3 regions of the Streptomyces sp. NPDC031554 genome follow, and region 2 is predicted to be linked to each of the others. Evidence: riboswitches for the same ligand, from Rfam matches in the RefSeq annotation. Region 2 holds a riboswitch; each other region holds the start of a gene.
The links. A riboswitch is a leader RNA that binds a small molecule or an ion and turns the genes downstream of it on or off. The one in region 2 is predicted to bind cyclic di-AMP.
Positions count from the first base shown of each region.

Region 1: another riboswitch for cyclic di-AMP. It lies ahead of ACZ5FU_RS04100 (C40 family peptidase); the one in region 2 lies ahead of ACZ5FU_RS11890 (M23 family metallopeptidase).
Region 3: another riboswitch for cyclic di-AMP. It lies ahead of ACZ5FU_RS05010 (transglycosylase SLT domain-containing protein); the one in region 2 lies ahead of ACZ5FU_RS11890 (M23 family metallopeptidase).

Region 1 is NZ_JBVIKX010000001.1:938,750-942,953, reverse strand. It holds gene ACZ5FU_RS04105 (tellurite resistance/C4-dicarboxylate transporter family protein) at 1-410, opposite strand, end outside; gene ACZ5FU_RS04100 (C40 family peptidase) at 725-1,873, opposite strand; cyclic di-AMP (ydaO/yuaA leader) riboswitch at 1,924-2,091, opposite strand; gene pcrA (DNA helicase PcrA) at 2,324-4,204, shown strand, end outside.
Region 2 is NZ_JBVIKX010000003.1:711,372-715,575, reverse strand. It holds gene ACZ5FU_RS11895 (aldo/keto reductase) at 1-782, opposite strand, end outside; gene ACZ5FU_RS11890 (M23 family metallopeptidase) at 903-1,937, opposite strand; cyclic di-AMP (ydaO/yuaA leader) riboswitch at 1,947-2,104, opposite strand; tRNA gene ACZ5FU_RS11885 (tRNA-Met) at 2,409-2,482, opposite strand; gene ACZ5FU_RS11880 (dihydrofolate reductase family protein) at 2,630-3,769, opposite strand; gene ACZ5FU_RS11875 (MarR family winged helix-turn-helix transcriptional regulator) at 3,898-4,204, shown strand, end outside.
Region 3 is NZ_JBVIKX010000001.1:1,124,227-1,128,430, forward strand. It holds gene ACZ5FU_RS05005 (polyprenyl synthetase family protein) at 1-1,003, opposite strand, end outside; cyclic di-AMP (ydaO/yuaA leader) riboswitch at 1,978-2,158, shown strand; gene ACZ5FU_RS05010 (transglycosylase SLT domain-containing protein) at 2,163-2,633, shown strand; gene ACZ5FU_RS05015 (HAD family hydrolase) at 2,716-3,540, opposite strand; gene fahA (fumarylacetoacetase) at 3,978-4,204, shown strand, end outside.

The DNA.
Region 1 (4,204 bases), on a different contig from region 2:
ACACAGCACAGGAACACCGATCCGGGCATGCGCGGGCCCCAGCGCCGTACGACGTCCACCATGAGGACCGGCCACAGCACCGCGGCCAGGGCCAGCAGCGCCCAGGCGAGGACGGACCGGTCGGCCGCGCTGAGCCGGGTGCCGAGGACGGTGGTGGCCGACACGGCCATGAGCGCCGCCGGCGTGCCCGCCTCGGCCCGCCACCGCTCGCGCTCGTGCACCAGCCGCAGGACGAAGTCCGCCGCCAGCGCCAGCCAGGCCGCGCAGGCCAGCGCCAGGGTGACGTCGGACAGGAGGCCGTACCCCGTCTGACGCAGGCCGACCGACAGGATGCCGGTCGCCGTCACGGCGGCCCCGGCCGCCGGTGGACGCGCGGCCCACCAGGCGCGGAGGGGAGAGATGCGGGGCATGCCGCCGATGCTAGTGCCGCGACAGGCGACGTCCGCCCCGTCGCGACGCCCGGCACGCACTCTCGCCGCACCGGCCGAAGACCCGGGTACGTCCCGTACGAGGGACTCCGGCCGACACGCCGAGAGCACGCACCGGACGCCGCTCCTTCACGGGCGAACGTCGCCCGCCACGGCACTGGGGAGCGCGCGGCGGCTTCCCCCGGCGCACGCGCGCGGGGGCGGCGAGAAACGCGCGGGCGCAGGACACCCGGCCGCCGCCCGCACGGGTGCCCCCGCCCGCACGGGCGCCGCACGCCCGCGCGGGCGGTGTTCCGTCAGGCCGGGCGCACCACGCTGTGGATCGACGACTCCCCGTCGTAGTAGATCGACTCCTCGCGCACGTACGCGCCGGGCTTCGGGGCGTGGATCATCATGCCGTTGCCTATGTAGATGCCGACATGGGTGACGTCGGCGTAGAAGAAGACCAGGTCACCGGGTTGCGCGGCGGAGAGGGAGACCGTCGTGCCGGCGTTCACCTGGTCGTAGGTGACGCGCGGCAGGGAGACGCCGGCGGCCTTCCAGGCGGCCTGGGTGAGGCCGGAGCAGTCGTAGGAGTCCGGACCGGTCGCACCCCACACGTACGGCTTGCCGATCTGCGCGCGGGCGAACGCCAGCGCCTTCCCGGCCTTGGTGGCGTACGAGGAATCCGTGGAGGGGGACGGAGACGCCGAGGACGTCGAGGGCGACGAGGGCGTCGACGTGCCGGTGCCCGCCGGGTCCGACGCGCCGGCGCTCTCCTGCCGCGCGGCCGCCTGCTCCGCCTGCTGTTCGGCCAGCTCGGCGGCCTTGCGGGCGGCCTCCTGCCGCTTCTGCTCCTCGATCTTCGCCAGCCGCGCCTTCTCCTCGGCCGTCAGCTGCGACAGCAGCGCGCGGGCGGAGCCGAGCTTCTTCTGGACGGTGGCCTTGGCGGTCTTCAGGTCGTCCTGCGAGTCGGTGAGCGTCTGAAGGCTCCGGGAGGCCTCCTCGCGCTTCTTCATCGTCTCCGCCTGGTCGGCGAAGTAGTCGTCGACCGCGACCTTCTGGCGGTCGGTCACCCGGCCCATCAGCTGCGTCTGGTCGAAGTAGTCCTGCGGGGAGTCCGCGAGCAGGAAGGTCGCCGTGTCGGGGGCGGTGGCGCCGGTGCGGTACTGGGCGGCGGCGTAGGCCCCCAGCTCCGCGCGCGCGTCGTTGAGCTTCTGGGCGCGCTGCGCGACGTCGTCGAGGAGGGTGTCGACCTTCTTGCGCTGCTTGCCGGTCTTCTCCTTGGCGGCGTTGTACTTCTCGGTGGCCGTCTCCGCCTGGCGGTAGAGGTCGTCGACCTTCTTCTCGACCTCCTCCAGGCTCGGCCTGTCGTCGGCGGAGGGGGCGGCGGTGGCCGTCTGCGAGAGCAGGGCCACCGAGGTGAGGGCGGCGGTGGCGAGGGCGGGCGTGCGGATGCCTGCCATGCGCGTGCTCGCGGGACGCGGCTTGCGGTGCTGCGACGCCAAGGGAGGCGACTCCTTCCATGCTCCGCCTACCGGGTTAGCTGTCGGGTTCGGGCGGATGCGTGGAAGGGTTGCCCTACGGCTCGCCTCCCGCGGGAGTGAGCCGATTCACCCCAAGGTCTCGGTGGGTCCCCGGCTCCGGTCGCCGCGGGGCGCACCGGACTCGGCGGAGGCCGCACGGCCCGGCGAGGTTCGCCGGAGGGGGTCGAGCGGCCTGCCCGGCACGGTAGCCAACCGGTGTGCCCCCTGTGAAGGTTGGTGGGTGATATGCCCGATACATTTTCGTGACCTCGGGAAGGTTTGCCGCCCGGCGTCACCGACGGTGCCGGGGGCGCCCCGTTCGGTGAGGGGCGGGGGATGTTTCCCGGACGGCTTCGGGCTGTCGGTGCGGCGGCCTAGACTCGGAGAGCGATGAGCAGCCTCTTTGACGACAGCTTCCTGGCGGACCTCCAGGCCCCCCGCGGCCACCACGAGGAACCCCCGCCGCCGCCCGAGGACGATCACCTTCCGGAGCCGGTCCCGGACGATCTGTTCGGCGGGAAGTTCGACGTGCCGCCGGACCGGGACACCCACTACCGCGACGGCGCCCCCCGCCCCCCGGTCGACGCGGCGGCGCTCCTGGAGGGGCTCAACGACAACCAGCGCGCGGCCGTCGTCCACTCAGGCACCCCGCTGCTCATCGTCGCCGGCGCCGGCTCGGGCAAGACGCGCGTGCTGACCCACCGCATCGCCCACCTCCTCGCCGAGCGGCACGTCCACCCGGGCCAGATCCTCGCGATCACCTTCACCAACAAGGCCGCGGGCGAGATGAAGGAGCGCGTCGAGCAGCTCGTCGGCCCGCGGGCGAACGCGATGTGGGTGATGACCTTCCACAGCGCGTGCGTGCGCATCCTGCGCCGCGAGAGCAAGCGGCTCGGCTTCACCTCGTCGTTCTCGATCTACGACGCCGCCGACTCCAAGCGCCTGATGGCCCTGGTCTGCCGCGACCTCGACCTCGATCCCAAGCGCTTCCCGCCCAAGTCCTTCAGCGCGAAGATCAGCAACCTGAAGAACGAGCTGATCGACGAGGAGGACTTCGCCGCCCGGGCGGCCGACGGCTTCGAGAAGACCCTCGCGCAGGCCTACGCCATGTACCAGTCGCGGCTGCGCGAGGCGAACGCCCTCGACTTCGACGACCTGATCATGACGACGGTCAACCTGCTGCGCGCCTTCCCCGACGTCGCCGAGCACTACCGCCGTCGCTTCCGGCACGTCCTCGTCGACGAGTACCAGGACACCAACCACGCCCAGTACGCCCTGGTCAGGGAGCTCGTCGGCTCCGTCGAGCACCCGGCGGACGCGCCGCGGGGCGCGGACGACCTGCCGCCCGCCGAGCTGTGCGTCGTGGGCGACGCCGACCAGTCGATCTACGCCTTCCGCGGGGCGACCATCCGCAACATCCTCCAGTTCGAGGAGGACTACCCGGACGCCACCACGATCCTGCTGGAGCAGAACTACCGCTCCACCCAGACGATCCTCACCGCCGCCAACGCCGTCATCGAGCGCAACGAGTCCCGCCGCCCCAAGAACCTGTGGACCAACGCGGGCGAGGGCGCGCGCATCACCGGCTACGTCGCCGACACCGAGCACGACGAGGCACAGTTCGTCGCCGACGAGATAGACCGCCTCACGGACGCGGGCAAGGCCAAGGCCGGCGACGTCGCCCTCTTCTACCGGACCAACGCGCAGTCCCGCGTCTTCGAGGAGGTCTTCATCCGCGTCGGCCTGCCCTACAAGGTCGTCGGCGGTGTCCGCTTCTACGAGCGCAAGGAGGTCCGGGACGTCCTGGCCTACCTGCGCGTCCTCGCCAACCCCGAGGACTCGGTCCCGCTGCGCCGCATCCTCAACGTGCCCAAGCGCGGCATCGGCGAGCGCGCCGAGGCGATGATCGACGCCCTCTCCCAGCGCGAGAGGATCAGCTTCCCGCAGGCCCTCAAGCGCGTCGACGAGGCCTACGGCATGGCCGCGCGCTCCACGAACGCCGTCAAGCGGTTCAACACGCTGATGGAGGAGCTGCGCACGGTCGTCGAGTCGGGCGCGGGACCGGCGACCGTCCTGGAGGCCGTGCTCGAACGCACCGGCTATCTGGCCGAGTTGCAGGCCTCCACCGACCCGCAGGACGAGACCCGCATCGAGAACCTGCAGGAACTCGCCGCCGTGGCGCTGGAGTTCGAGCAGGAGTCCGGCGAGGGCGAGGCGACCGGCTCGCTCTCCGACTTCCTGGAGCGGGTCGCGCTGGTCGCCGACTCCGAC
Region 2 (4,204 bases):
GCGTCGTGGGCACGGGCGATCTCGTCCAGCGCGGTGAGCACCTTCTGGCCCCGCCCGGTCTCCAGGTGGCGGGCGGCACCCTGGGCACGGGCGCTGTCGACCGTCGTACCGGGGCGGTACTTGCCGGTGAGGAAGCCGGACGCCAGCGCGTAGTACGGCACGGCGGCGAGGCCGGACGCGGCGACCAGGTCCTGGAGTTCGCCCTCGTAGGTGTCGCGGGAGACCAGGTTGTAGTGCGGCTGGAGCGCCACGTAGCGGGCGAGGCCCTCGCGGTCGGAGAACTCCAGGGAGGCGCGGAGGCGTCCGGGCGAGATGTTGGAGGCGGCGATGTGCCGCACCTTGCCCGCCCTCACCAGTTCGTCGAGCGCGCCGACGATCTCCTCGACGGGCACCTCGGGCTTGTCGAAGTGGGTGTAGTAGAGGTCGATGCGGTCGGTGCCCAGGCGCCGCAGCGAGGCGTCGGCGGCGGCCTTGATGGTGGCGCCGGACAGCCCCTGGTGGTCGGGGTGCTGGCTCACCTTGGTGGCGATCACGACGTCGTCGCGGTTGCCGCGGGCCTTGACCCACTTGCCGATGAGGGTCTCGGACTCCCCGCCGCGGTTGCCCTCGACCCACGCCGAGTAGGAGTCGGCCGTGTCGACGAAGTTGCCGCCGGCGGCCGTGTAGGCGTCGAGGACGGCGAAGGAGGCCGCCTCGTCCGCGGTCCAGCCGAAGACGTTGCCGCCGAGGGCGAGCGGGAAGACCTCGAGGTCGGAGGAGCCGAGCTTGCGCAGAGAAGTCATGCCTGAAGACAACGCCCCGGCCGGAGGCGCGCATTCCGCACCTCCGGCCGGGGTTCACGAACATCCGGGAAACATCCGGGCGCAGACCTCACCGACCCCCGTGACACCTCCCGGAGGACCTCAGGGGGTGAGCCCCTTGCCCCGGAGCCAGGCGCCCGGGTCGATGCCGCTGCTGCTGCCGCCGGGGTGGACCTCCAGGTGGAGGTGGGCCCCGGTGACGTTGCCGGTGGCGCCGACGCGGCCGATGATGTCGCCGGTGGCGACCTTCTGGCCGACGCTGACGCCGATGGAGGACTGGTGGGCGTACCAGATCTCGGTGCCGTCCTCGAGGGTGAGCACGGTCTTGTACCCGTACGACCCGTCATAGCCGGCCGAGGTGATGGTGCCGCTGTGCACGGCCTTGATGAGCGTGCCGGTGGGGGCGGCGAAGTCGAGGCCGGTGTGGTACCCGGAGGACCAGTAGGCGCCGGCCTGGCCGAAGGTCGAGGTGATCGTGTACGAGGAGGTCGGCAGCGCGTACTGCTTGGCCAGCTCGGCGAGGCGCTCGGCCTCCGCCTTCTTGGCGGCCTCCTCGGCGGCCTTCTTCTTGGCGGCCTCGGCCTTGGCCGCGGCCTCCTTCTCGGCCTTGGCGGCGGCGTCGGCGGCGGCCTTGGCCGCGGCGGCCTCGGCGGCCTCCTGCGCCTTGGTCTCGACCTGGGTCTGCTGCGACTCGGCCTGCGCCATGATCCGGTTGCGCAGTGCCTCTCCGGCGTCGGCGCCGCTGTCGGCGCTGTCGGCGGCGGCGGTCTCGGTGCCGAAGGCGCCGAAGGCGCTGAGCGCGGGCGCCGCCTCCTCGGGGGTGTCGTCGTCCGAGATGAGGGAACCCACCGAGGGGAGGTCCGGCATGGAGATGGAGACCGGCGACTTGCCGGTGTTGGCGCTGGCCATGCCCGCGCCGCCGACGGCGGCTATGACGCCGACGCCGAGAACGGTGGAGCTGCGGGCGAGTCCGCCGCGCTGCTTGGCGACACGGTGCTTGCCCCGCACCGGGCGAACGGAATCCGCGGTGGGGTTCCATTCCTCCCAGGGGCCCTCGTCGCTGCGGTAGGTGCCGTAGCCGAAGGTCTGCTGGCCGGGCACGGCGGGGGCTTCTGGGGCAGGCCGGTTGGACGCCACGCGGGCGCACTCCTTTCCTTCCGTCGCCTACCGGGTTAGCTGACGGGTTCGGAGCGGGAAGGTCTCCTACGCGCGTATACCGGCCGTGACTGTACGGCGGCTTCCGCGTGATTCACCCCAAGTTGGTGGTTCCCCGGTTCCCTCGCGGGATTCGGCGCGTGCGCACGGAGCCGCCTCTGTGACGGCTGGGACGACCGCGCTGCGTTATCGAACGTTAATAGACGCGGGGGCGGGATTCCAAGCCGTTCGACTTGATCAACAACATTCAGGGCCTGGACTTTCGCCCCAGGAGCGGTGAAAAACGGGCGAGTTGACCGTCCGCTCGAAACGTTCAGGAGCCATCGGGATTTTGATGGTGACTCAGATGTTGTGCGCAGGGCTCCGGGGCGTTCACCGTGTGTGACGCGAAAGGCCGGCCGGACGCACCGAGGGCCGGAATCCAGTGATCGGATTCCGGCCCTCGGCCTTGAGTAGCGGGGACAGGATTTGAACCTGCGACCTCTGGGTTATGAGCCCAGCGAGCTACCGAGCTGCTCCACCCCGCGTCGGTGTGACACCAGTCTACGCCATGCGGGGGACGCTCAGAACCACGGCCGGAGCCGCGGCCGGAACCACTGCCGGAACCGGGGCGGACCGACAGGCCCGGCCCAGGGTCCCGCCGGGGAGGAGGCCGGGGCCCGGCCGGGGGCGGGTCAGGGGGTCCGGCGGAGCAGATGGCCGTTGGGTGCCTTCGCCTGCTCCTCGTACTCGGGAAGGACGACGACGTCGGCGCCCGCCGCGGCCAGCAGACCGCTCCCGTCGGCGTCGGTGACGAAGGTGTCCGGCTCCCGCCAGGCCGTCACGACCCGGCGCACGCCCGCGTCGAGGATCAGGCGGGCACAGGGGGCCGGCCGGGAGGAGCGCCGGGCGCAGGGTTCCAGGCTGCTGTAGACGGTCGCGCCGGCCAGCCGGGGGTCGGCGGGGTCGATCCTGGCGAGGGCCGCCTCCTCGGCGTGGACGACGGGATCGCCCGCCTCGCGGGAGTGGCCGCGCGCCAGCTCCGTGCCGTCGGCCGCCACCACGACCGCGCCGACGCTGAACGCGGTCCGCGACGGCGGACAGGCGGCGGCCAGCTCGCAGGCGAGGGCCAGCCAGTGCCGGTCGGCGGCGGCGGGCAGCGGTCCGGCGCCCGGTGCGGTGGGCTCGTACGTCATGAGGACCACGTCCTCGATGCGCCGGGTCCCCACCAGCCGCAGGCGCCCGCCCTGGTAGCCGCCGGGGCCGAACATCCGGGGCGCGTCCGGGTCGCCCACGAACAGGGGGGCCAGGACGAGCTGGAGTTCGTCGGCAAGGCCCTCCTGGAGGAGCTGGGTGTGGATCGCGCCGCCGCCCTCGACCATGAGGCGCCGTACGCCCCGCACGTCGTGGAGGTGTTCCAGCAGCCGGCGCCAGTCGAGGCCGGGGCCCAGCGGGACGACGTCCGTCGCGAGGCCGAGGACGCGGGCGCGGTCCGCGCCGGCGTCGGTCGTGAAGAGGACCTTCTCCCCGCCGGTGTGCCAGAACCGCGCCGCCGGGTCCAGCTCGCCGGTCCCGCTGACCGTGACCTTGAGGGGGTACTCCGGTTTCCCCGCGGCCACCCGGGCGGCACGGCGCACGGGCGAGTTGACCAGCAGGCGCGGGTTGTCGGCGCGGATCGTGCCGGCCCCGACCAGGATGGCGTCGACGGAGGCCCGCACCTCGTCGACCCGGTCGAAGTCGGCCGGGCCGGACAGCAGCAGCCGGTCGGGGCCGGTGTCGTCGAGGTGACCGTCGAGCGAGACGGCGGCGGACAGCAGGACGTACGGGTACGGCATCGGCGCGGGTCTCTCCGGGATCGGGGCGGGATCGGGATCGGGGGCGGGGCCGAGCCGGGGCGGCGGGGACGGGAACCGGCGGCACGGCAACGCTTGGTTCAAGTTTGAAACAAAACTACACTGGGCGCATGACGACTCGCTGGCTCACCCCTGAGGAGCAGCGCGCCTGGCGCGCGTACATCGCCGGATACCTCCTCCTGGAGGACGCGATCGACCGGCAGCTCCAGCAGGAGGCCGGCATGCCCCACGCCTACTACTCCATCCTGGCCCATCTCTCCGAGGCGCCGGAGCGGCGGCTGCGCATGACCGATCTGGCGGAGCACCTGAAAGTCACCCGCAGCAGGCTGACGTACGCCGTGACGCGGCTCGAGAAGGACGGGCTGGTGCGGCGCGAGGACTGCCCCTCGGACAGGCGGGGGAGCGTCGCGGTCCTGA
Region 3 (4,204 bases), on a different contig from region 2:
CCCGGTGGACCACCGCGTCGCACAGCTCCATCAGCGCCACCTTCGCGTCGCACTCCCGCAGCGGCACCAGCGCCGCCCGGGCCTCCTCGGCGTACCGCACGGTGTCCCGCCGGGCCTGCTCCAGCGCGGGGTGGCCGCGCAGCGCCGCCAGCGCCTCGGCGAGCCGGGCGTCGTCGCTGAGGTCGGAGTCGAGCAGCTCGCACAGCGCGATGTCCTCGGGCAGGGCCAGCCGGGCGGCCCGCTCGCGCAGCCGCAGCACCGGCAGCGTGGGGATGCCCTCCCGCAGGTCCGTCCCGGGCGTCTTCCCCGACTCGTGCGAGTCCGACGCGATGTCGAGCACGTCGTCGGCGAGCTGGAAGGCGACGCCCAGCCGCTCGCCGTACTGGGTGAGCACGTGCACGACCGTCTCGTCGGCGCCCGACATCATCGCGCCGAACCGGCACGACACCGCGACCAGCGAGCCGGTCTTGCCGCCGAGCACGTCGAGGTAGTGCTCGACGGGGTCCCGTCCGTCGGTGGGCCCGGCCGTCTCCAGGATCTGTCCGGTGACCAGCCGCTCGAACGCCTCCGCCTGCACCCGCACCGCCTCGGGCCCGAGGTCGGCGAGGATGTGGGAGGCGCGGGCGAACAGGAAGTCGCCGGTGAGGACGGCGACCGAGTTCCCCCAGCGGGTGTTCGCGCTGGGGACCCCGCGCCGCACCTCGGCCTCGTCCATCACGTCGTCGTGGTAGAGCGTGGCCAGGTGGGTCAGCTCCACCACCACGGCGGAGGGCACGATGCCGGGCGCGTACGGGTCGCCGAACTGCGCGGCGAGCATCACGAGCAGTGGCCTGAACCGCTTCCCACCCGCCCTGACCAGGTGCTGCGCGGCCCCCGTGATGAACGGGACCTCGCTCTTGGTGGCCTCGAGCAAGCCTTCCTCGACAGCCGTCAATCCGGCCTGGACATCGGCTTCCAGAGCCTGGTCCCGCACGCTCAGCCCGAACGGCCCGACGACGGTCACGAGGGGTCTCCTGTCTGCTGGTGTCTTCTGGCGATTACGCGGCTTGTCGATAGGTCGCTGCCCTCACTCAAGTCAGCGTATCCGGTCACGTTTCGATCACCGACAGGCCCCACGTCCCCCCGTCTCGAACTTCGCCCGACCGGGAGGCGCGCCCCGAGCGGCCGGACGGCTCCGGATCGCGACCGTCATGTCGCCGACCGGTCGGTGGCAGCGGCCGGTGAGAACGGCCTGGCGGGCGGCCGGTACGAGCGGTCCGGGCGGGTCGCGGAACCGGCCGACATCCTCGCCCGACGGTTCCGGCCGACACCCCCGCCCGACGGTTCCGGCCGGCGATCCCGGCCGGCCGGCCGCGCCCCTTCCCGGCCGCGGCGACCGGACACGCCCCTGCGTCGCCCCCGCGGGAGGGAGCCGCGCACCCGTGCATCCGTCCTCCCCTCCCCCGCGAGACGCCTCAGCGAGGCACCCGCGAGACGCCCACGAACGCCTCCGCATCCGTCTGCCCGACGAAGCCCTCGCCCACGCCCTCACACGCCGGCCGCCGCCGGACGAGCCCGCCCCGCGGCGGCGGCGTCGACGGGCACGTCCGGCGGCGGCCGGAGCGGCACGCACGAAGGGAACGAGGGGGCGACGGGACGACGTTCCTCCCGGCCCGTCGAAGGCACACCCCCCGCACGCGCCCTCACGCACGCCCCTTTAAAAGGGACTTGAGACTCAATGCCCGTTTTACCCTTCTTGTGGACGCTGGTGAGTTGGCTCACTGCGCGCCCGCGCGGCCGCTCCGGATCGGAAGCTGTGATTCCGCTTTGTTCTTCGGCGAGTTGGCGCCCGGTGAACACAAAGGATCAAGCAGACACATTCCCCCGATCAAGGTCAATAGGGGCGATCTGTGAATCCGGCACTTGTTCCGGACACGCGCTCTCGCATACGTTCCCGGCCTGTCGGGCAGACGCCTCATCCTGCCGCCGCCCGGCTCCCATCGACCGACACTCACGCACGGCAGGAGCGGGGGACCCAGGTAAGTCGCCGGACCGTACGTCACGCACGCACCGGACCGGCTCGGGGTGAAGTCGCGTCGCCGCCTCCCCGCGGCGACCGGCCGGGCACTTTCCAGCCCGAACCCGACAGCTCACCTCGCAGGCGCTGGAGAGGAACCTTTCGCATGTCTGCCGCCGTTCAGCCCCGCCGCACCCGCCTCGCCCGCACCCTCGCCGTCGCCGCCACCGGCGCCGCCGTGCTGGCCCTCCCGCTCATCGGCTCGACCAGCGCCTCCGCGGCCACCACGACGTCGGCCACCACGACGGCCGGGTACACCGACAACCTCGACGGCTGGATCCGCGAGTCCCTCGCGATCATGGCCGAAAAGGGCATTCCGGGCACCTACGACGGCATCCACCGCAACGTCATGCGCGAGTCCTCGGGCAACCCGAACGCCATCAACCTGTGGGACTCCAACGCGGCCGCGGGCATCCCGTCCAAGGGCCTGCTCCAGGTCATCGACCCGACCTTCGCCGCGTACCACGTGGCCGGCACCGCCTTCGACCCGTACGACCCGGTCGCCAACATCACCGCCGCCTGCAACTACGCGGCCCAGCGGTACGGCTCCATCGACAACGTCTTCGGCGCCTACTGACGGCCGCCCCCCACCGGTCCGCCAGGGGGCGGGGGCCTCGGTGACGGGGCCCGCGTCTCCGGCGTGATCCGCCGGGCGGGCCCTAGGGAAACAGTCTTTCGAGGACGACGGCCACGCCGTCGTCCTCGTTCGACGTCGTCACCTCGTCCGCCACCGCCTTGAGTTCCGGATGGGCGTTGGCCATCGCCACGCCGTGCGCCGCCCACCGGAACATCGGCAGGTCGTTGGGCATGTCGCCGAAGGCGATCGTGTCCTGCGGCCGCAGTCCGAGGTGCTCGGCCGCCAGGGCCAGTCCGGTCGCCTTGGTGACGCCGCACGGCTGGAGCTCCACCGTGCCCGGCCCGGACATCGTGACGGTGGCCAGCGAGCCGACCACCGAACGGGCCGTCGCCGCCAACTCGTCGTCGGACAGCGTGGGATGGCGCAGCAGGACCTTGCTGATCGGCTCGCACCACAGGTCGTCGCGCGCCGCGACGCGCAGGGCCGGCAGCGTCGGGTGCGGCATCAGGTAGCCCGGTTCGATGAGCGTGAGCCCGTCGACGCCGTCCTGGTCGACCGCCGCGTACACCTCGCCCACCTCGGCCTCGATCTTGCCGAGCGCCGTCTCGGCCAGTTCCCGGTCCAGGGTGACCGACCACAGCAGACGGTCCGTCGCGGCGTCGTACAGCTGCGCGCCCTGTCCGCACACCGCGAGCCCGCGGCCGCGCAGGACGTCCAGCAGCGGCCGTACGCGGGGGGCCGGCCGGCCGGTCACCACGAGGTGGCGGGCGCCGGCGGCCGCCACCCTCGCGAGCGCGTCGAGCGACCGGTCGGAGAAGGTGTCGTCGCCGCGCAGGAGCGTGCCGTCCAGGTCGGTGGCGACGAGGGGGTACGCGCAGCGCGCGGCGGGTGCGATGGGTGCGGCCATGATCAGAGAATACGGACCGCAACGGGCTCCCACTCACCCCCGGTTCGGCGCCCGCCTCCTTCCCGTCCGGGCCGCGCGCCGCCACCGGTCGACGCGTCCGGCGGGTTCGACGGCGCCCGTGCGGGCCCGGGTCCGTCCGGTGCGGGCCGGGCCTGACTCACCGCGCGCGAACGGAGGCCGAGCGCTCCTGCCGGACCGCCTCGTCCGCGGTCCCCGTGTCGTTCCCGTCGTCGTTCCCGTTCTCGTTCCCGTGTCGCTCCGGTGCCGCCGCGGTGTCCCTCCCGCGAGGTCGGCCGTAACGTGTGCCGCGGCTCGGCGTACCCGCAGAGCACCCGCGGAGCACCTGCGCGTGGCCGGCACCCGGCCACGGCGAACGCAGGCGCAGACCTGGCGAACAGATGGCGAGCAGGAAAGTGAGGCAGCACCCGATGCCCCCCTTGGCCCCCTTCGACCTCCCCGAGGGCGACCCCTTCGGCCCGCACAACCTCCCGTACGGCGTCTTCTCCCTGTCCGACTCCGAGTCCTTGTCCGACTCCGAGTCCTTGTCCGACTCCGATTCCGGCTCCGACTCCGACTCCGACTCCGGCTCCGGCTCCGGCTCCGGCTCCGGGCAGCGGACCGTCGGCGTACGGCTCGGCGACCACGTGCTCGACGCCGGTGCGGC